Regions from separate parts of the Clostridium sp. LS3 genome, predicted to be linked through region 2. Evidence: a T-box and tRNA genes for the amino acid it is inferred to sense, from the RefSeq annotation. Region 2 holds a T-box; the other holds one or more tRNA genes.
What was found. The T-box of region 2 lies ahead of serS (serine--tRNA ligase). A T-box ahead of a tRNA ligase gene usually reads a tRNA of that ligase, here a tRNA-Ser.
Positions count from the first base shown of each region.

Region 1 (11,455 bases), 120 kb from region 2:
ACAAATTGTAAAACTGTATTAGCAGGTTATCCTTGGTTTTTAGACTGGGGAAGAGATACTATGATTGCATTACCAGGATTAGTTTTAGCAACAGGTAGACTTAAGGAAGCTGAAGAAATACTAAGAAGTTTCACTAAATATGAAAAAAATGGATTAATACCGAATATGTTCCCAGATAATGGAGCGGAACCATTATATAATACTGTTGATGCATCATTGTGGTATATACATTGCATATATATGTATCTTTTATATAGCAATGATGAAAAATCATTTGAATTCGTAAAAGAAGAATTATATAGTACAGCTAAAAATATAATAGAAGCATATAAAAATGGAACAGATTTTTCTATTAAAATGCAAGATAACCATCTTATAAGTGCTGGATCAGGGTTAGACCAAGTAACTTGGATGGATGTTAGAGTTAATGGAATAGTTGTAACGCCAAGACATGGCTGTCCTGTAGAAATTAATGCTTTATGGTACAATGCATTAAAGATAATGAGTATTTTAGGAAATAAGCTTGGAGATCCAAACTTTAACGAATATGAAGAGCTATCAGAAAAGGTTAAAGAATCTTTTGTTAAGGAATTCTGGTATGAAGAAGGTCAATATCTTTATGATACAGTAAATGTTAAAGAAAAGGATCCTTCATTAAGACCTAATCAAGTATGGGCAATTTCACTTCCATTTACAATGTTAGATATAGAAAAAGAAAAAAGCGTAATAAATAAAATTCTTGAAGAACTATATACTCCATACGGATTAAGAAGTTTAAATCAAGATCATAAAGATTATAATCCAATATATATTGGAGAGTTATTAGACAGGGATATGGCATATCACCAAGGAACAACATGGTCATTCCCATTAGGTGCATTTATGTCAGCATATTGTAAAGTTAATAATCATTCAGAGGATTCAGTTGAATTTGTAGATGAGTTATTAAAGGACATGGAAAATCATATAAATGATGACTGTATAGGCGGAATAGCAGAAATACTAGATGGAGATTCACCACATACACCAAGAGGATGTTATTCACAGGCTTGGGGAGTAGGAGAAATGTTAAGAGTTTATTATGAGTGCATTTTAGGAAAACAAAAAGAATTAGACAAGGCTCATAATAACTTATTTAAATAATTAATAAAGGCTATCTCAAAATTTGGTGATAGCCTTTTTATAAAAAGGAGGGTATTTATATGAATAGTATAGAGTTAAATAAACTAGAATATAATGGGGATTTAGGAGCTAAATATAGTGCACAATCAACAAAGTTTACATTATGGGCACCTATAGCAAATGAAGTATCTGTTTACTTATATGAAGATGAAAAGAATATACCAATGGTAAAAGGTGATAAGGGACAGTGGGAAGTAGTTATAGATGGAGACTTAAAAAATAAATTTTATAACTATAAGGTAAAAATAAATGATACAACAAATACAGTAGTAGATCCATATGCATATGCAGTAGGAGTTAATGGAGAAAAGTCAATGGTAGTAGATTTAGAATCTACAAATCCAGAAGGCTGGGAAAATGATATTAAACCAGAGTTTAAAAATGCAACAGATGCAATAATTTATGAAATGCATGTTAGAGATTTTACAATTGATGAAAATTCGGAAGTAGAAAAAGAATTTAGAGGAAAGTTTAAAGGAATACTACACAAAAAGCCTATAAGCCACTTAAAGGAACTAGGGGTTACACATGTTCAGTTATTACCAATCTCAGATTACAAATCTGTTGATGAATCAAAGATGGATAAACTACAATATAATTGGGGATATGACCCACAAAACTACAATGTTCCAGAGGGGTCATATTCAACGAATCCTAATGATGGAAATGTGAGAATAAAGGAATTTAAAGAATTAGTTAAAGCATTACATGAAGAAGGTATTAGAGTGATAATGGATGTTGTTTATAATCATACTTATGATACAGAAACATCATTATTTAACCTAGCAGTACCAAATTACTATTATAGAACAGATGAAGAAGGAAACTTTACAAATGGTTCAGGCTGTGGAAATGAAGTTGCATCACAAAAGCCTATGGTTAGAAGATATATCAAAGATTCTGTGGTAAATTGGGCGAAAGAATACCATATAGATGGTTTTAGATTTGATTTAATGGGTTTACATGATATAGAAACAATTATTCAAATTAGAGAAGAATTAGACAAGATAGATAAATCAATTTTAGTGTATGGAGAAGGTTGGGCAGGTGGAGCGACACCATTAAAGGAAGATGAGGCAGCTTTAAAATTAAATGCACCTAAGTTTGGCAAAAATCAAATAGGATGCTTTAGTGATGATATCAGAGATGGAGTAAAAGGTGATGTATTTATAGCTAAAAGTACTGGTTTTGTAAATGGTGGAGAAAACTTTGAAGAAACTATAAAGTTTGGTATAGTAGCATCTACAAAGCATAGTCAAGTGGATTATAGTAAGGTAATTTACTCAGATAAGCCTTGGGCTAATGAACCGTATCAAACAATAACATATGCTTCAGCGCATGATAACTATACTTTATGGGATAAACTTCAATTAACAGTAGATGATGATAGTATAAATAAAGAAGAAAAGCTAATAAAAATGAATAAATTAGTAGCTTCAATAGTATTAACATCTCAAGGAATTAGCTTGATTCATGCAGGCGAAGAAATTTCAAGAACAAAGGTTAATGAAGATGGATCACTAGTAGAAAATAGTTATAAGTCTCCAGATTCAGTAAATAAATTTGATTGGAATAGAAAAGATAAGTATAAGGATGTATTTAACTATTATTCAGGTTTAATAAAGTTAAGAAAAACATATAAAGAATTTAGATTAACAAGTAATAAAGATATAGAAAGAGAAGTAAGATTCTTAGAAAACAATCAATCAAAAGTAGTATCATTTACTATTAGCAATAAAATAGTAGTAATACACAATGCTAATGAAAAAGATATTATAGCTACAATACCAGAAGGAAATTGGAGTGTACTAGTTGATGAATATAGAGCTGGAGTAGGAGAATTATCATGTATTAATGGAAATGAAGTTAAAGTACCAGCATTAGCATCTTATGTATTAGTACGAAAATAAAAATATATAATATTAAAACTACACAGGACTAATAAGTGCTAGGCATTGACAAGAATGGCTAAAAAATTAAGTAAAATCAAAGATTTGCAGAAAGAAATATAAAATACGATTGTATAAATTGAATAGTAAATGAATTTGGCACTATTTTTCAAAAAATGGTGTCTTTTTTTCTTGGTTATCAGAATTATAATATCATTCTGTAATATATTTTTTTCTTTTTTCTGATTTGTTACCATTTGAAAGTTTATCTTTTGTCAAAAGCAGGAAAAGGTAATGTTTCTAATTATTTGATATGATAAAATAGATTCATAAACAGAGGTTTTTAATAAATAACGTCCATCTTGCTCTTTATCATTAGGGAGTTTGTGGATATCTAATAAATATTTCGAAAAGGAGAAAGTTTATGATAGAAAAGAAATCACTTAAAAATATCTGGATGATGTTTGTACTTTTTATAATTATATTTATTGTAAATTTGAATGTATCATTTGATATACCAGCTACAGCAAGAATGTGGATTGTTATAGAGATCTGGTCAATTATTCTTTCAATAATTTTATTAATAAGAAACAAATTTCCAAGTAAGAAAAAAATAGTCGTGTCATTTGTTTTGTCTATATTGGCTGTTTCATGTTTTTTTTATTTAAATAATATTTTTGCAATTTTAAAAGGCTTTATAGAGACGTTTTTAGCCACACTTGCTGTATTTAGCACTTTTGAAAAGCATAAAGAGAATAGCTTATACATTTTAAAAACAGAAACCAAAGGGAGTTTGATATTCAGCATAGTTCTTGGAATTTTAATCGGCGTGATATGGGGAGCTATCAATTATTTTCTTATGATTTCAAGTAATAATCCTCATTTTGAACCTTCATTTGCTTCTTTTCTTACAGCATTGAATCCTGCTATATTTGAAGAGATTGCATTGCGAACTTTGTTTTTTGCGTTTTGTCTTAATTCATTAAATGGTAAGATAACAACAAGAAGAGAAAGCTTTACTTGTTGGTTTATGATGATTGTTCCACATGTTTTAATTCATACGCCTGATAGTTTTATTTATGGTGGAACCGAAAGTGGGTTAATTAGTACGCTTTTATATATTATTGTTTTTGGATTACCTTTTACAATGTTACAAAAAAAACGTGATGTTACATCGGCTATGATTGCACATGGAAGTGTAGATTTTATTAGATTTTGCTTTTTTGGATTACCTTTTTAGAAATAGAGAGGTGTAGATTAAGATTTTACAGGCAGCTTATACAAAGAACCAGAACAGCTTAATATATTTGATTATATTTTTAATAAGAAGTGAATACTTATTAAGTGATTAAAAATAGTTTATAAATTTTTAAAATTTAGCTTAACTATCAGCTTTTTACATATGATATAATATAAAAATAAGAAAATTTATTTAATTTAGGAGTGTGAATTAATTTGGAGAGTTATACGTGGCAGATAATATTATTAGTAATATTATTAGTAATGTCAGGATTTTTCTCTATGTCAGAAACAGCCTTAATGGCACTAAGTAAAATTAGAATAAGACATATGGTAGAAGAGGGAGTTAAGGGAGCAAAATTAATTGAAAAATTAACTGAAGATCCAAGTAGGTTATTAGGGGCAATATTAATAGGAAATAATATTGCTAATATAGGAGCATCTGCACTAGCAACTTCAATAGCTTTAAAGGCTTTTGGGGAAAAAGGAGTAGGAATAGTTACTATTATAATGACTATATTAGTTCTTATATTTGGAGAAATAACTCCAAAATCTATAGCAAAGCAAAATTCAGAAAAAGTCGCTTTAAGGGTTAGTAACCCTATAAATATTATAGTTAGATTATTTAAGCCACTTGTATCAATTTTTACTTTAATATCAAGTTTATTTATAAGACTTTTAGGGGGAGATCCAAAGGCAACAGAACCGTTTATAACCGAGGAAGAGTTAAAAACCATGGTAGGTGTTAGTGAAGAAGAGGGTGTACTTGAAGATGTAGAAAAAGAAATGATCTTTAATGTTTTCGAATTCGCTGATGCTCAAGTAAAAGATGTTATGGTTCAAAGAGTTGGTGTAATAGCAGTAGATGTAAATGCTACTTATGATGAAGTTATAAATATTATTAAAACCGAACAATTTTCTAGAATACCGGTTTATAATCAAAATATAGATGATGTAATAGGAATATTAAATGTTAAGGACTTAATAATTGCTTCTCAAAGTAAGGAAAATTTTAATGTTTCAGATTATATGAGAGAACCTTACTATACATTTGAGTTTAAGAAAATTACAGAATTATTTAGTGAAATGAAAGATACAAGAAACCATATGGCTGTTGTTCTAGATGAGTATGGTGGAAATGTTGGTATAGTCACTATAGAAGATTTAATAGAAGAAATCGTTGGAGAAATCGAAGACGAGTATGATGATGAAGAGGACAGCGATATAATAGTAGTAAAAGAAGATGAGTATATCGTGGATGGTAGCGCAAGGTTAGACCACATTGGTGATTTAATAGGAGTTACTATGGAATCAGAAGAGTTTGATTCTGTTGGAGGATTAGTAATTGGAGAGTTAGGAAGATTTCCTGAACAGTCTGAAGAAGTTAGACTTAATAATATTAGATTTGTAGTTGAAGAAGTAGACAAAAATAGAATTAAGAAGGTTAGGATATACACTTAATTTTAATAATAAGATGGAGAACTATATGAAGATTAAGTTCTCCATTTTTGTTAAAATGGAGAAATATTAAGGGGAGTATTTTATGGACTATATGGCTTTAGCAATAGAAGAAGCTCAAAAGGCATATGACAAGGGAGAGATTCCAGTTGGAGTAGTCATAGTTAAAGACGGAAAAATAATAGCTAAAAAGCATAATTTAAAAGAAAGTTTAAACTTACCAACTGCTCATGCTGAGATATTAGCAATAGAAGAAGCTTGCAAAAAAATTAATAACTGGAGGTTATCTGGCTGTGAAATGTATGTAACATTAGAGCCTTGTCCTATGTGTGCTTCAGCAATTGCTCAAAGTAGAATACCTAAGTTGTTTATAGGAACCTTTAATAAGGATATGGGGGCTTGTGGCTCTGCAATAAATTTAATTGATTATAATGTTTTTAATTGGCATGTAGCCGTAAATTGGTGTTATAATCAAAAATGTAGTGATTTATTGACTTCATTTTTTTTGAAAACTAGAAGTATAAAAAATGAATAGCTTCACAATTATTACATATTTAATTGGTATAATTATTTATAAAGATTTATAATTAAAGAAAATATTTTAAATAGGAGGAGATAAGATGGATTCGGTGGCATTTCAATTATTTGGTATAGATATAGCATGGTATGGTGTAATAATTTCTTCTGGTGTAGTAGCAGCTATGATATTAATATATTTTTTATCTAAGAGAGAAAATTTAGATTATGATATTATAATAGATGCATTTTTAGTAACCTTTCCAATATCAATAATAGGAGCGAGGTTATACTACGTAGCTTTTGAATATCAAAATTACCATTCATTTATGGATGTAATCAACATAAGAAATGGTGGAATGGCAATTCATGGAGGGGTAATAGCTGCTTTATTATCAGGTTACATATTTGCAAGATATAGAAAGATAAATTTCTTAAGATATGTAGATGTTATAATGCCAGGAGTTATATTAGCACAGGCAATAGGTAGATGGGGCAACTTTATGAATCAAGAAGCTCATGGAGGGCCTGTATCTAAAGAGTTTATAAGTAAGTTCCCAGAGTTTATTCAAAAAGGAATGTACATTAATGGAGTATATTATCATCCTACATTTTTATATGAGTCAATATGGAATGTATTAGTTTGTGCAATTTTAGTTTATATACTTTATAAAAAGAAAGAGAAACAAGATGGTATAGTACTTGCTGGATATATGATTTTATATTCAATAGGAAGGTTTTTTATAGAAGGATTAAGAACAGATAGCTTAATGTTTTTAGGATTAAGAACAGCTCAAATAGTAAGCTTGTTAGGCGTAATATTAGGAATTGTTTTAATTATTTGGATTAAGAAGAAAAAGAAAATTATATAGGTTAACTTTTAAATCATAAAAAGAGATATGTAAAATTATTTTTACATATCTTTTTTTATTTTAAAATAAATTTTAAATTATCAAAGCAAATAGAGGAAAATTAAATAAAATATAGAATATATTTACATGAAATTAATATTTAATTTAGGGGGAAATAATAATGGCAAAAAATAAATTGATTACTTGTAAAGCTTGTGGAAAAGAAATAGCTAAAGGTGTAAAGAAGTGTGTTCATTGTGGAAAAAAACAAGGTAATTTCTTTTCACAACATAAAGTTTTAACAGTATTTATGGCAGTAGTATTGCTAGGCATTATAGCAGTTGCTACAGGTGGAAAGGATAAAGCAAATGATAAAGGAAATTCAACTGCAACGAATTCAACACAAGATAATGAGAAGAAAAAAGATAAAAAAGAAGATTCAAAAGTAACATATGATAATTTTATTAGCATAAATATGGGAATGACATATGAAGAGGTTGTAGCAATTTTAGGAGAGGGGAAAGAGACCAGCTCATCATCTGTAGGAGACGTAAAGGCTACAGTGTATACTTGGAATGGGAAGGGTATTAGTAATTTAATTTTAACTATACAAAATGATGTAGTCACAACAAAAGGACAAGCAGGTCTTTATGGTAAAAATGCAGATATGACTATGGAAAAGTATGAGGCAGTCAAAGAAGGAATGACATATGAGGAAGCAAAGGAAATTTTAGGAGAAGGTGAAATAACATCTCAAACTAAAATTCTTAATTCAGAAGCAATAATATATTCATATATAAATAAAGGTGGATCTAATGCTAATTTTACTTTTAATGATAATAAATTAGTATTAAAAGCTCAATTTGGATTAAAATAAATGGAAAAAGAATATAATTTTTATATTAAATTTAATAAATAATAATCAATAGAAATACAGATAAGTTTTACATATTGCAATATGTATTACTATATGATAATATATAGCAGTAGTTAAAATTTAATAGCTATATATTATATGGAGAGATGTCCGAGTGGTCGAAGGAGCACGCCTGGAAAGCGTGTATAGGGGCAACTCTATCAGGGGTTCAAATCCCCTTCTCTCCGCCATAGCCGTGCTAGATGGGGAGTTAGCGGTGCCCTGTAACCCGCAATCCGCTATAGCGGGATTGAATTCCTAGCCTAGGCTTTAGTCTGTAGGGTCTGCCTATGTAAGTGGTGTTGATGGTCAGGTCCCATACGACGTAAGTGCATGAACCTCGTCAGGTCCGGAAGGAAGCAGCGATAAGTGATTACTGCGTGTGATATGGATAAATCTTACCAGAGCTAACTGCATAGTAACGCCTATAGATTACTGTCAAAGCTAGGTGCACGGTTTTAATTTTACACCTTTCTAGCGAAAAGAAGGGTTTTTTTAATGCTTAGAATACAAATCAAATGAATACTTAATTTTTATAAATTAAAGTATTCGATTAATTAAAGGTTACTCTTCAATAGGATTAACATACAATAGGACAAAGAAAGCGAGGGAATTCCTTATGGAATGCCCTCGTTTTCTTTATTTTCTAATCATATTAACAAAATCATATTTAATATTATTAGTTTCATTTACATATACTTCTGATTGAAATTCTATAAACCATTCAGATGAATCTATAGGTGAGAATTTAGTATCACCATTGAAATCTTTATGTAATCTAGTTAAATATAACTTTTTTGCATGAGGTAGAAGTGATTTATATATTTCTCCACCACCAATTACAAAAACTTCTTCAGAAGAATTTTTATATTTAGATATAATATTTTCTATATCATTTACTACTTCAACCATAGGTGAATCTACTTTAAAATTTTTATCTCTAGTAATGATTATATGATGTCTATTAGGTAAAATCTTTGGTAAAGATTCAAATGTTTTTCTACCCATTATTATTGTGTTGCCAGATGTAATTTCTTTAAATCTTTTAAGGTCTTCGGAGATATGCCACAAAAGTTTATTATCTCCACCTATGACATCATTATTGGCTTTAGCAACTATAATTGATAGCATTAAACAGACACCTCCATTTTTATTGGATCATGGTGTTTATAATCAACAATCTTTATATCATCTGCAGTAAAGTCATAGAAGTTGTTAATTTCTGGATTTATCCAAAGTTTTGGTGCTGAATAATCATCATTAGCTCTAGTAAGTTGAAGTTTCATTCCTTCAATTTGATTTTCATAAATATGTGCATTATTTATAACGTGAGTAAATAGTCCAGGTTTAAGCCCAGTTACTTGAGCTATTAGGTGAACTAAAACAGCATATTGACTGGTGTTAAATGGAACTCCTAGTGGTATGTCTCCACTACGTTGTATAAGCATACAATTAAGGTACCCATCAGTTACATCCCATAATGTTTGATAGCAGCAAGGTTGCAATGTCATTTCTGGTAAATCTTCTATATTCCACATAGACATAATCATTCTTCTGTCTTGAGGATTATTCTTTAGTGATTCAATAAGCTTATCTACTTGATTAAATTTAGCTATCTGATATCCATAGGCTTTTCCTATAGTATTATTTTCGTCTACCCATTCATCCCAAATATGAACATTTTGTTCTTGAAGTTTTGTAACATCGTTTGACTGATCCCTATATATCCACAGCATTTCCTTTACAGCAGTCTTAAATGCTACTTTTTTTGTTGTTAGTATAGGGAATTCCTTTTGCAAATTAAATTGCATTATCTGATGAGGTAATTTGTATGTAGGCATTCCAGTTCTATTATTATCGTAATATCCATTTTCTAAAATATCTTCAACGATGGCTAGGTATTTTTTGTCGTATAAACTCATTTTAAGCCCTCCTTTTTATAATACATAACTAATTTTACTATAAAATTTATATATTATACAGTAAATAAAAAATACATTGATATATAAAAGGTACAATTTCCTTGGAAATATCATTTAAGCTAATTGTGGCATTCTAGGAATAATTATAACTTCAGTAGAATTTATAATTATTAAAAAAAACAATAAAGAATAATCAAGTATAGGTGTACTAAATTTAATTTATAGTACACCTTGTTTTAAAGATAATAAAAAGTAAAATATTACTTATATTTAAAATAGTGTTTATATAGGCTATAATATAAATATAATAAAAGAAACTAAGATTAAGGGAAGGTAAGCCATGGGATATACAGCTTTATATAGAGAATGGAGACCTAAGACATTTTATGATGTGGTTGGTCAGGAACATATAACAACAACGTTAAAAAACCAAATATTAAATGATAGAATTGCTCATGCCTATCTTTTTTGTGGAACTAGAGGAACAGGTAAAACATCAACAGCTAAAGTTTTTTCTAAGGCACTAAATTGTTTAAATCTACATGATGGAGAACCATGTAATGAATGTGAAATGTGTAGAAAAATAAATGATGGTTTAGCAATAGATGTAACTGAACTAGATGCAGCTTCTAATAATGGAGTTGATAAAATTAGAGATATTATAGATGATGTAAAATATCCTCCACAAGAAGCAAGATTCAAGGTTTATATAATGGATGAGGTTCATATGCTATCTACAGGTGCAGTTAATGCCTTTTTAAAAACCTTAGAAGAACCTCCAGCTAATGTAATATTTATATTAGCAACTACAGACCCTCAAAAACTTCCAATTACTATTCTTTCTAGGTGTCAAAGGTTTGATTTTAAAAGAATAAATAACAATGAAATAACAAAAAGACTTAGAAAAATAGTAGATGATCAAAATGCTCTTGCAGATGATAAAAGCCTAAATTTAATATCTAAAGTATCAGACGGGGCTATGAGAGATGCTTTAAGTATATTAGATCAAGCTATATCCATGGGAAATGGATCAGTTAATTATGATGTGCTTATAAATATGCTTGGGCTTGTAACAAATGACCATTTATTTAATTTAACTAATGCAGTAATTCAAAGAAATATAGAAAAATCAATTAATATAATAGACGAAGTAGTTTATGCTGGAAAAGATATTTATTTATTTATAAAGGATTTAATAGCACATTATAGAAATATCTTAATGGCAAAGGTAACTAATAACCCAGAAGAAGTATTAGATATGTCTGAAGAAAACATATCTTTAGTTAAAGAGCAGTCTAGTAAGGTTAGAGCTGAAGAAGTGATGAGATATATTAGAATACTTCAAGAAGCAGAAGGAAATGCAAAGATAAGTAAGCAAGCAAGGCTTTATTTAGAATTAGCTATAATCAAAATGTGCAAAATAGAATATGATACATCTAATGAAGTTATATTAACAAGATTAAATAAACTTGAAGAAGGTTT
Region 1 is NZ_CM143921.1:3,858,434-3,869,888, reverse strand. It holds gene ACZJV1_RS18225 (amylo-alpha-1,6-glucosidase) at 1-1,143, shown strand, start outside; gene pulA (type I pullulanase) at 1,203-3,092, shown strand; gene ACZJV1_RS18215 (hypothetical protein) at 3,496-4,311, shown strand; gene ACZJV1_RS18210 (HlyC/CorC family transporter) at 4,527-5,771, shown strand; gene ACZJV1_RS18205 (nucleoside deaminase) at 5,854-6,303, shown strand; gene lgt (prolipoprotein diacylglyceryl transferase) at 6,389-7,156, shown strand; gene ACZJV1_RS18195 (DUF3862 domain-containing protein) at 7,317-8,012, shown strand; tRNA gene ACZJV1_RS18190 (tRNA-Ser) at 8,153-8,242, shown strand; RNA gene ffs (signal recognition particle sRNA large type) at 8,246-8,507, shown strand; gene ACZJV1_RS18180 (dihydrofolate reductase) at 8,691-9,182, opposite strand; gene ACZJV1_RS18175 (thymidylate synthase) at 9,182-9,973, opposite strand; gene dnaX (DNA polymerase III subunit gamma/tau) at 10,314-11,455, shown strand, end outside.
Region 1: it has a tRNA-Ser gene. The T-box ahead of serS (serine--tRNA ligase) is inferred to sense a tRNA for this amino acid. The anticodon was not compared.

Region 2 (11,455 bases):
TCCTGACCTGCTACTAATGTGCCTGCTGATGAACCTGTCATTATTTGATATACTCCACCTAACTCTGTATAGTTTACAGGAACTGTTAACATATGATGTAAACCAAATGGTAATAATAGACGCTCTAATGCTCCATACACAAAAGGAGCTAAAACTGGTGCTGTATCTTTTGATTCTGCTAACCAAACTCCAAAACTATTTAAAGCTCCTTGTATAAATGGCCAAACTATTGACAGTACTATAGCTGTAACTGTTGATCCTAAAATAACTACAAAAGGAACAAATCTTTTTCCATTAAAGAAATCTAATGCTTTAGGTAGCTTATTATAATTATAATATTTATTATATAAAGCTGCTCCTAAAAAACCTGCAATTATCCCTACGAAAACTCCCATATTAAGTGCCGGTGCACCTAATATATTAGTAAAGTAATTTTTAACTATAAGTTCTGTTCCAAATAATGAATTTACTTTTGCTGAAGCATCACTTAGCATTCCTGGATTTACTCCAAATATTGCACCTGTAATACGATTAATTAATATAAAGGATAGTAATCCAGCAAAAGCACCACCAGCTCTTTCTTTTGCCCACGATCCACCTATAGCAACTGCAAATAATACATGAAGATTTCCGATTATAGCCCAACCTATATCTTCCATAACCCTTCCTATAGTATTTATTATTGATATATCCACTGACATTCCTATTAGCTTTCCAATAGAAATCATAAGTCCTGCTGCTGGCATAACCGCTACTACAACTAATAATGCCTTTCCAAATTTTTGCCAGAAATCGAATGATACCAATTTACCTTTTTTCTCAACTTTCCCCATTATTATTCACTCCTTATTTTTATTAAAAATCTTAATCTATTTTATACATTCTCGCTTCATATGGCTTTAAATCTAAATATTTCAAATCATCATGTGGTAAAACCTCATAATTTGATATTAATAAGTTTTCATATTTTAATATTTCATTCTCATACTTATACTGTGTCTTGATTCCTGATAGGTTAGTTATAATAATAAACTTTTCCTCATTAATTTCTCTTATATATGCATAAATCTTATCATGATTTTCTAAAATTAATTTGTACTCACCATATATAAGTATCGGATTATTTTTCCTTATTCTTATCATATCTTTATAAAAATTAAGTATTGATTCTTTATCATTAATTTGATCTTCAACATTTATATATTTATAATTTAGATTAATTCCTATCCAAGGTTTACTATTAGAGAATCCCGCATTTATTGAGTTACTCCATTGCATTGGGGTTCTAGCATTATCTCTAGATACTGCCCATAAATGTTTTATACATTGTTCCTCAGTAAAACCATTTTCTAACATATCATTATAAGCATTTATACTTTTAACATCATTATACTCATCAACATATTTGTATTTTACATTTGTCATCCCAATCTCTTGCCCTTGGTATATAAATGGAGTTCCTTGCTGCATAAAGTACATCAAACCTAACGCAGTAGAACTTTCTCGCCAATATTCTTTATCATTTCCCCATGTTGATACTACTCTTGGAATATCATGATTCTCTATAAATAATGCATTCCACCCTTTATTATATAAACCCTCTTGCCATCTAGTTAGAACCTCTTTACACTCCTTTACATTGAATGCTTGATTATCTTCATTATTCCATAAATCTAGATGTTCAAATTGGAATACCATGTTGAACTTACCTGTTTCTTCTCCTACCCACTCTTCTGCTTCTTCAGCACTTACTCCATTTGCTTCTGCAACTGTCATAACATCATATTTTGAAAATGTATTTTCAGTTAATTCATCTAAAAAATCATGTATACCTTCAACATTCATATGCTTTTCGAAACAACTTAAATATTTTTGATTTTCTATATTAGGCATGTCATTAAATTCTGTATCTTTCTTAATATGACTTATAGCATCTATTCTAAATCCATCTATTCCCTTATCAAGCCACCAATTTATCATTTTATAAATTTCTTTTCTTAAATTCTCATTTTCCCAATTTAAATCTGGCTGCTTTTTCGTGAATAAATGTAAAAAATATTCATTAGTATCTTTATCATATTCCCAAGCTGATCCTTTAAAGATACTCTCCCAATTGTTAGGTTCTAACTCACCTTTTCCTTTTCTCCAAATGTACCAATCTCTTTTAGGATTATCCCTAGATGACTTTGACTCTATAAACCACTCATGTTCATCACTAGTATGATTTATTACTAAGTCTATTATTAACTTCATTCCTTTCTTATGAACCTCTGATAGTAACTCATTAAAGTCTTCCATAGTTCCAAAATCAGTCATTATATCTTTATAATCGCTTATGTCATAACCGTTATCATCATTTGGTGACTTATACATTGGGCAAATCCATATAACATCTATACCTAAATCTTTCAAGTAATCTAACTTTGAAGTTATTCCTTTTAAATCACCAATCCCATCATTATTATAATCAAAAAAACTCCTTGGATATATTTGATATGCTACTGCTTCTTTCCACCAAATTTGTTTCATATATTCCTCCAACATAGCTAAATCTGTGCAATCGTTTGCCTAAAATATTTTAAAATATGTGTACAGAGAATATCTGTACACATCATTCTATTTGCTTTCTAATATTGCTAGTGCAGCTGCACCTAAAACCCCTGCTTGATTACCTAATAAAGCTTTTTCGACTTTACAGTGATTATAAATTGTCTTTAAGCATCTTCTTTCCATTTCATTTTCTATTTTGTCAAATACAATTCTACCAGCTTCACTAACACCGCCACCTATAACTATTTTATCAGGATCAAAAGTGTTTGCTATATTTGCAACAGTTATTCCTAAATATGATAAAGCATCATTTAATATATCTTGTGAAACTTTATCTCCTTTTTCAGCTTCTACGAATACTTCCTTAGCAGTAACTTCTTCATAATTCTTTAAGCTAGTTTCTACCTTACTTTCAAAAGCTTCCCTTGCTCTCTTCATAATTGCAGTTCCTGATGCAACTGCTTCTGCACATCCAGTGTTCCCACATCCACATCTAGGACCACCTTTCATAACAGTAGCATGTCCTATTTCTAATGCATTTGATGTACTACCTCTAAATAGATTGCCATTTATTATAGCTCCTCCACCTATTCCCGTACTTACAGTAATGAAGACCATGTTTTTACTTCCCTTACCTGCTCCAAACATAAATTCACTTAGTGTTGCTACATTTGCATCATTATCTAAGTAAGTATCTAATTTATATCTATCTTTTATAGGTTGAACTATGTTAAAGTTCTTAAATGGTAAATTAGGAGTATATACTATTAATCCCTTTTCTACATCTAAAGGCCCTGGAGAACCTATCCCTATTGCTTTAACTTCATTTATATCTGTTCCTTCTAATACATCATCTATTGTTTTTAATAATTTTTCTAAAACTACACTCTCACCTTTATGAGCTTCTGTTTTAACGGTAACTTCTTTTATTATAGATCCCTCTAGGTCAACTAAAGCAGTATATATTTTAGTTCCTCCTAAATCAACACCTACTACATATTTCTTTTCCATTTCCATCCCCCTAGATATAAATTTAATTTTATTTCTCTTATATTATAAAAATAGTATATCATACAAGAGAAATTGTTTACAATAATTTAATGTTTTGTTTTACGCGAAAATTGCTAATCATTTTAAATTATCTTCATTTTTCTCTATAATTTAAAGTTTCGTGCAATCGGTTGCACTTACTCTTGAATTTTAATCTTTTGTATGGATTTTCTTTCTATTAATTTTGTATCTATTATGTATGAATTTTTCTCCATATCTCTATCTTCTAATTTATTTATTATAAGCTTTGTTGCATGAAATCCTAATTTTTCTGCATTTATATCTACTGATGATAATGGTACGTTTTGATACTCAGACATAGGTATATTATTAAACCCTACAATAGATATATTATACATATTAAGCTTATTTAAAACTTCTTGAACTCCAAGTGCTAATAAATCATCAGTAGCTATTATGGCTGTTGGTTTATTTAATTTTAATATTTTATTCGTCGCACTGCTTCCATTTTTTTGTGTAAACTCTTTTCCTTCATATATCAAACTTTCTTCAATCCCTATATTATTGTCAAGTAGTGCTTGCTTATATCCATTTAATCTATCTTTAGATACATTTAGATTGGATTTAGCCCCCACAAAACCTATTGTTCTATGTCCATAACTTATAAGTTTTTCTACTAATTCATACATAGCTTTAAAATTATCATTATCTACCCATAATACATTTTGTATATCATCTGGTCTCCCTATAACGACAAACGGAAATTCCCTTTCCTTCAAATATTTTATAGAATCATCATCTTCTTTAGAATTTAATAAACAAATACCATCAACTAAATTACTGTCTATAAATTTTTCAAACCATTCTTTATCATTTTTTCCTTCTTGCTTAAAGGCATACATTATATAATAATTTTCTTTTTGAGCATATATACTCATCCCCTTCATTGCTTGAACAAAAAATGGATTAGAAAATATATCTTCTGCCTCTTTTGGTAATATTACTGCTAAAATTCTAGTTCTATTATTAGCAAGGCCCCTTGCAATTATATTAGGAGTATAATTTAATTTTTTTATTGCTTCATTTACTTTTTCTTTTGTTTTATCACTTATTTTATCACTGTTCGATAATACCCTTGAAACTGTTGATGTTGCAACATTTGCTTCCTTAGCTACATCTTTAATTGTAACTTTCATCTTATTTTCCCCCTAAGAATTACTTAATAAGATTATAGTATATTTTAAATATAAAATAAATCTAAAATAAAAAAGCATCCAACTACTGTTAGATGCTTTCTGGCGGAGAAACCGGGATTTGAACCCGGGCGCCAGTTACCCGACCTACGCCCTTAGCAGGGGCGCCTCTTCAGCCACTTGAGTATTTCTCCACGTGCCTTCTCTTGAAGTTTTATGGCGGAGAGAGTGGGATTTGAACCCACGGTACCCGCAAAGGTACGCCGGTTTTCAAGACCGGTGCCTTAAGCCAGCTCGACCATCTCTCCATATTCCGTCTTGCGACAAATATTATTATATCAAGTACTATATTTATTGTCAATTATTTTTTTAATTTTTTATTACATAATAAATATTAAAATAATACTTAACTATAATAAGCTAATACTTTAATTAAAAAGCATCTAAGAAAACTTAGATGCCTTTATGGCGGAGAGAGTGGGATTTGAACCCACGGTACCCGCAAAGGTACGCCGGTTTTCAAGACCGGTGCCTTAAGCCAGCTCGACCATCTCTCCATACTTCGTCTCGCGACAAATATTATTATAGCAATGACTTTCTTTATTGTCAATTATAAATTTACATATTTTTAAATTAAATAATAAATCTAATAAAAACAAATTTCTACCTCTTCATCCCCCACTGAAATTACTGCTTATTAATCTAATAGTAAAATTTAAATAACATATATACTTAGAAAAATCAAATATATTACTTTCTTTTGCAATATATTCCATTACGACTTAATTTTATCTTTCAAATAAATAAGTAAAGACTAAATCTAATAGCATAGATTTAGTCCTTAGAATTAAAACTACTTAATTACCTTCATATTTCCCATGTATGGTTGAAGTGCAGTTGGAATATTTACTGAACCATCTTCATTTAAGTTGTTTTCTAAAAATGCTATTAACATTCTTGGTGGCGCAACAACTGTATTGTTTAATGTATGAGCAAAGTATTTTTTATCCTTAGCATTTACACGAATTTTTAAACGACGAGCTTGTGCATCTCCTAGGTTTGAACAGCTTCCTACTTCAAAATATTTCTTTTGTCTTGGTGACCAAGCTTCAACGTCTACTGATTTAACTTTAAGATCTGCTAAATCTCCAGAACAACATTCTAAAGTTCTAACTGGTATATCTAAAGAACGGAATAAATCTACAGTATTTACCCATAATTTTTCATACCACTCCATACTTTCTTCTGGCTTACATACAACTATCATCTCTTGTTTTTCAAATTGATGAATTCTATATACTCCTCTTTCTTCTATTCCATGAGCTCCCTTTTCTTTTCTAAAACAAGGAGAATAACTTGTTAAAGTTTGTGGTAATGAATCTTCAGGTAATATAGTATCGATGTACTTCCCTATCATAGAGTGTTCACTTGTTCCAATTAGATATAAATCTTCACCCTCAATTTTATACATCATAGCATCCATTTCAGCAAAGCTCATAACACCTGTTACAACTTCGCTACGAATCATGTATGGCGGAATACAATAAGTAAACCCACGATCTATCATAAAATCTCTAGCATATGAAATTATTGCTGAATGAAGTCTTGCAACATTACCCATTAAATAATAGAATCCACTTCCAGCTACTTTTCTAGCACTATCTAAATCTAATCCACTTAACTTTTCCATTATATCTGTATGATATGGAACTTCAAAATCTGGAACCTTTGGATCTCCAAAACGTTCAACTTCTACATTTTCGCTATCATCTTTACCGATTGGAACGCTTGGGTCAATTATATTTGGTAGAGTCATCATTATTGTCTTAACTCTTTCATCTAACTCAACTTCCTCAACTTCTAACTCAGATAAACGCTCTGAATTTTCAGTTACCTTCATTTTCATTTCTTCTGCTTCTTCTCTTTTTCCTTGAGCCATTAAAGACCCAATTTGTTTTGAGAATTTATTTCTATCAGCTCTTAAAGCCTCAGCTTGTTGTTTAGCTTCCCTAAGCTTTTTATCTAATTCTATTACCTCATCTACTAGTGGAAGTTTGCTATCTTGAAACTTATTTTTTATATTTTCCTTAACTATCTCTGGATTTTCTCTTACAAATTTTAAATCTAACATTATGTATACCTCCTAATAATTTATATCTATTAATTTTTTTCAATAAAAAAAGAACCTTTCCCCTAAACAAGGGACGAAAGATTCCGCGTTGCCACCCTAATTAATAGCAAAAAATGCTATTCTCTTTAATAAATTTAACGGTTTAAGCCGTACTGCTCATCACAGTCCCTCCAAGGTGGATTCATAACATTTTACTATCGATTTACACCAAACATCGACTCTCTTAAAACAAATATTGTTATTACTAGCCTCTTCAACAGTTTTATTATATTTATTCTTAATATATTATAAAATATTGTGTATGTCAATATTTTACTAAGATGATTTTTATATATTATTTGTTTTTTGTACTATAATTATTCATCTAATATATCTTTTGTACATATTACGTCAATCCCAGTATTTAATATATTTTTGCAAATCATACTTCCTTCTTTAACTGGAGTACTAACATATATTCTAGCTAAAACTTTAGATAGCTCTATCCATAATGATTTATCTACTTCTTTATTAGTTCTAACTGGTACAACCTTATATTTTTCATTGCCCTTAACTCTAACTATTGATGTAAATATATCTTTATTATCAACTTTAGATTCTGAATTAAACATCCTTAAACTCCTTTATTCGGCTTGATATAATTTTAGAATTCTTAGAATCCTCAACTATATCTGTAACTTTTTTATCAAGCTCTCTAGCTAATATATTTACTATTTTTTCATAGCAGTAGGAACCATGACAACTTCCAAATCCAGATCCTGTTCTCCTTTTAACGCCCTCTACAGTTCTAGCTCCCAAAGGTCTTCTTATACAGTCTACTATTTCACCTTCAGATATATTGTTACATACACATATAATTTTCCCATATCTTTTATCTACAGCTATTATTTCATTAGCTTCTTTTTTTCCAAGTTCTCTAAATTTATAAATTTCTCTTCTTTTATCAATAAAGTTTTTCTTTAATGTACAATTTAAATTATTAGCTATAGTATCACAAAGCATTTTTGCTATTGCTGGTGCTATCGTAATTTTCCCATAATGAGTACCTGTTACTCTTATATATCCTTTATCTATCTCACTATCATCTATTACCATAGAATCTTTATTGTAACTTTCTCTAAATAAATTATTTATATTATTTTTATCTAAGTCTATTAATAAGCTATTTGCATACATTAAATTATCTTCTAAGCTAGTTTTTTCTGTACTTTTTATTCCTATTAACGATCCTGTAGTTGTTGTTGGAGTACTTAGTACAAAAGTATTTTTATCAAAAGTTTCTATTACTATTTTATTTAATTTATTTTTATAATTATCATCGACTAATAAATAACTCATATTTTTAAAGCAAGATTCATTATTATCTACTTCTTTATCTTCAACTTTTCCATTTTCTCTTATATATATTTCATGAGGAATTGTATTTATAACAACCTTGCATGTAAATTTATTTTTATTGGTAGTTACTTTAAATCCTCTAGCTAAACTTTGTATATTTAAAACTTCTTCTTCTAGCCTAAAATTAACTCCATTATCTGAAGCCACTTCAGCATATGCAATAGCTAGATCATAAGGTGCTACTATTCCTATATTTTCAGAATATAACCCTTTCTTTATATTAGTATTTATATTTGGTTCTATATCATATACATCTTTATCATCTATTAAATAAACGCCGTCTATCCCTCTTTTTTTTGCTCTATCATACATCTCTTGTAATTTCTTAACACCATTTTCATCATTTACAACTCTTAAGGCTCCAATTTTTCTAAAAGGAACTTTAAACTTTTTACAAGTATCCATCATTATTGAGTTTCCTATATACTCAAGTCCAGCCATTACATCATCAGATGTCTCTGAGCCGTCATATACTATAGATGTATTTACAAATGAAATATCATCTGCTATATCATAATCTCTTTCTATTAAAGCTATATTAAAATTATATTTTGATAACTCATATGCAACTGAACACCCTATTATTCCTCCACCTAATATAAGAATATCATAGTCCATAAATATTAAATCCTCCTAAACTCTATAATAAAAAGCCTTTTTTCGATAATTCCATCTTTATTGCTTCAATGTCCTCTTCATTATCTGCAGCTATAGTATGAAGATGAACCCCATTAGTCAAATTTGAAAGAGGTTTAATATTTTTTCTTTTAAATTCACTTTCAAATTTATTTAAATCATTTAAGTTTTTTATCATTAAATTTCCTTTTATTTCACCATAGATAGGATGATCTATTATAACATCTTCTATTATACCACCATATTTAACTACGATTTTTAATTCTTCTATAGTTTCGCTACTTCCATGATTAACTGCAATAATAGCCTTTATTTTATTAATATCTTTATTATAAATATATCCATCTGGAGTGGCTATTATATTTTTACCAGCAGCTCTTAATATAGCTATATCTTTTACTATTATTTGCCTCGTAACTCCAAATAAATCAGCTAATTCTGTTCCTTTAATTGCTCTATTCTTTTCAATTATCAACTTTATAATTTTTTCTCTTCTTTCAATAGCTCTCATAAATACACCTCTGTACTAATTTTTATCATCACAAGTACTTATTATATTAAGTATTCTATTATTATTTACTTTATTTTTATTATGATGATATCTTACCACTTGTAAAAATTCTTTATCATAATTAAAATCTTTAAGCATATCTAACCCTATTTTAGGATGATTATAATATATATCTATTTGTTTTACTTTATTGTACTTTTTAATTTTACCTTTAGTTATCTTATCTAATAACACAATTACAGATTTTTCTATTAAACTTAAATGTTTTTTACTCTTTCCTACATCATGCAATAACGCTGCCTTAGCTAGTTTATTTATATCAACATCTATATTAAAATCTTCTTTCATTTTTATTGAATCTTTACATACTCTTATACAGTGATGCTTATCATTATGTTTTAACTTATTAAATATTTTAATTTCATCTTCACTTAAAAACTTATTTATATAATCATAATCTATATCCTTAAATAATGAAGTAAATCCCCATATAAATTGTTTTATTCTATATAAAGCCATTTTAATCACCTATATTTATTATCTATATATATATAGATAATAACACTATATATTTTCATTATCAATTATATATATTTTTATAAAACAAAAAAAGCTACGAAACTAATCGTAGCTTTGGTGGAGGTAAAGGGATTCGAACCCTTGACCCCTTGCGTGCAAGGCAAGTGCTCTCCCAACTGAGCTATACCCCCATAAAAAAATAACCTGGCGACGTTCTACTCTCCCACACAGTTTCCCATGCAGTACCATCGACGCTGTAGAGCTTAACTTTCCTGTTCGGAATGGAAAGGAGTGTTTCCTCTACGCCATCATCACCAGATATCAGAGTGTTCTCTGAAAATTGCACATGAATTACAGCCAAAATCTTTTAATTATTGGTCAAGCCCTCGACCTATTAGTATCAGTCAGCTAAATATGTTACCACACTTACACCTCTGACCTATCAACCTTGTGTTCTTCAAGGGGTCTTACTAGCTTATGCTATGGGAAATCTCATCTTGAGGGGGGCTTCACGCTTAGATGCTTTCAGCGTTTATCCCTTCCCGACTTAGCTACCCAGCCATGCTCTTGGCAGAACAACTGGTGCACCATAGGTCAGTCCATCCCGGTCCTCTCGTACTAAGGACAGCTCCTCTCAAATTTCCTACGCCCGCGACGGATAGGGACCGAACTGTCTCACGACGTTCTGAACCCAGCTCGCGTGCCGCTTTAATGGGCGAACAGCCCAACCCTTGGGACCTACTACAGCCCCAGGATGCGACGAGCCGACATCGAGGTGCCAAACCTCCCCGTCGATGTGGACTCTTGGGGGAGATCAGCCTGTTATCCCCGAGGTAGCTTTTATCCGTTGAGCGATGGCCCTCCCACGAGGTACCACCGGATCACTAAGCCCGACTTTCGTCCCTGCTCCACTTGTGGGTGTCGCAGTCAGGCTCCCTTCTGCCTTTGCACTCTTCGAACGATTTCCGACCGTTCTGAGGGAACCTTTGGGCGCCTCCGTTACTTTTTTGGAGGCGACCGCCCCAGTCAAACTGCCCACCTAACAATGTCCCGTCACCAGATTCATGGCGTCCGGTTAGAATCCCAATACTGTCAGGGTGGTATCCCAAGGATGACTCCACTAAGGCTGACGCCCTAGCTTCTCAGTCTCCCACCTATCCTGTACAGACAATATCGAAACTCAATGCTAAGCTACAGTAAAGCTCTACGGGGTCTTTCCGTCCAATCGCGGGTAGCGAGCATCTTCACTCGCACTACAACTTCGCCGGATTTGCAGTTGAGACAGTGCCCAAGTCATTACGCCATTCGTGCGGGTCAGAACTTACCTGACAAGGAATTTCGCTACCTTAGGACCGTTATAGTTACGGCCGCCGTTTACTGGGGCTTAAGTTCACACCTTCGCTTGCGCTAAGTGTTCCCCTTAACCTTCCAGCACCGGGCAGGCGTCAGCCCCTATACATCAGCTTACGCTTTAGCAGAGACCTGTGTTTTTGCTAAACAGTTGCT
Region 2 is NZ_CM143921.1:3,652-15,106, reverse strand. It holds gene ACZJV1_RS00080 (PTS transporter subunit IIBC) at 1-833, opposite strand, end outside; gene ACZJV1_RS00075 (glycoside hydrolase family 13 protein) at 865-2,529, opposite strand; gene ACZJV1_RS00070 (ROK family protein) at 2,617-3,561, opposite strand; gene ACZJV1_RS00065 (LacI family DNA-binding transcriptional regulator) at 3,738-4,757, opposite strand; tRNA gene ACZJV1_RS00060 (tRNA-Ser) at 4,858-4,948, opposite strand; tRNA gene ACZJV1_RS00055 (tRNA-Ser) at 4,972-5,062, opposite strand; tRNA gene ACZJV1_RS00050 (tRNA-Ser) at 5,221-5,311, opposite strand; gene serS (serine--tRNA ligase) at 5,608-6,885, opposite strand; T-box leader at 6,952-7,151, opposite strand; gene ACZJV1_RS00040 (DUF1667 domain-containing protein) at 7,242-7,496, opposite strand; gene ACZJV1_RS00035 (FAD-dependent oxidoreductase) at 7,489-8,901, opposite strand; gene ACZJV1_RS00030 (3H domain-containing protein) at 8,924-9,430, opposite strand; gene ACZJV1_RS00025 (HDIG domain-containing metalloprotein) at 9,446-9,949, opposite strand; tRNA gene ACZJV1_RS00020 (tRNA-Ala) at 10,065-10,140, opposite strand; rRNA gene rrf (5S ribosomal RNA) at 10,152-10,268, opposite strand; rRNA gene ACZJV1_RS00010 (23S ribosomal RNA) at 10,324-11,455, opposite strand, start outside.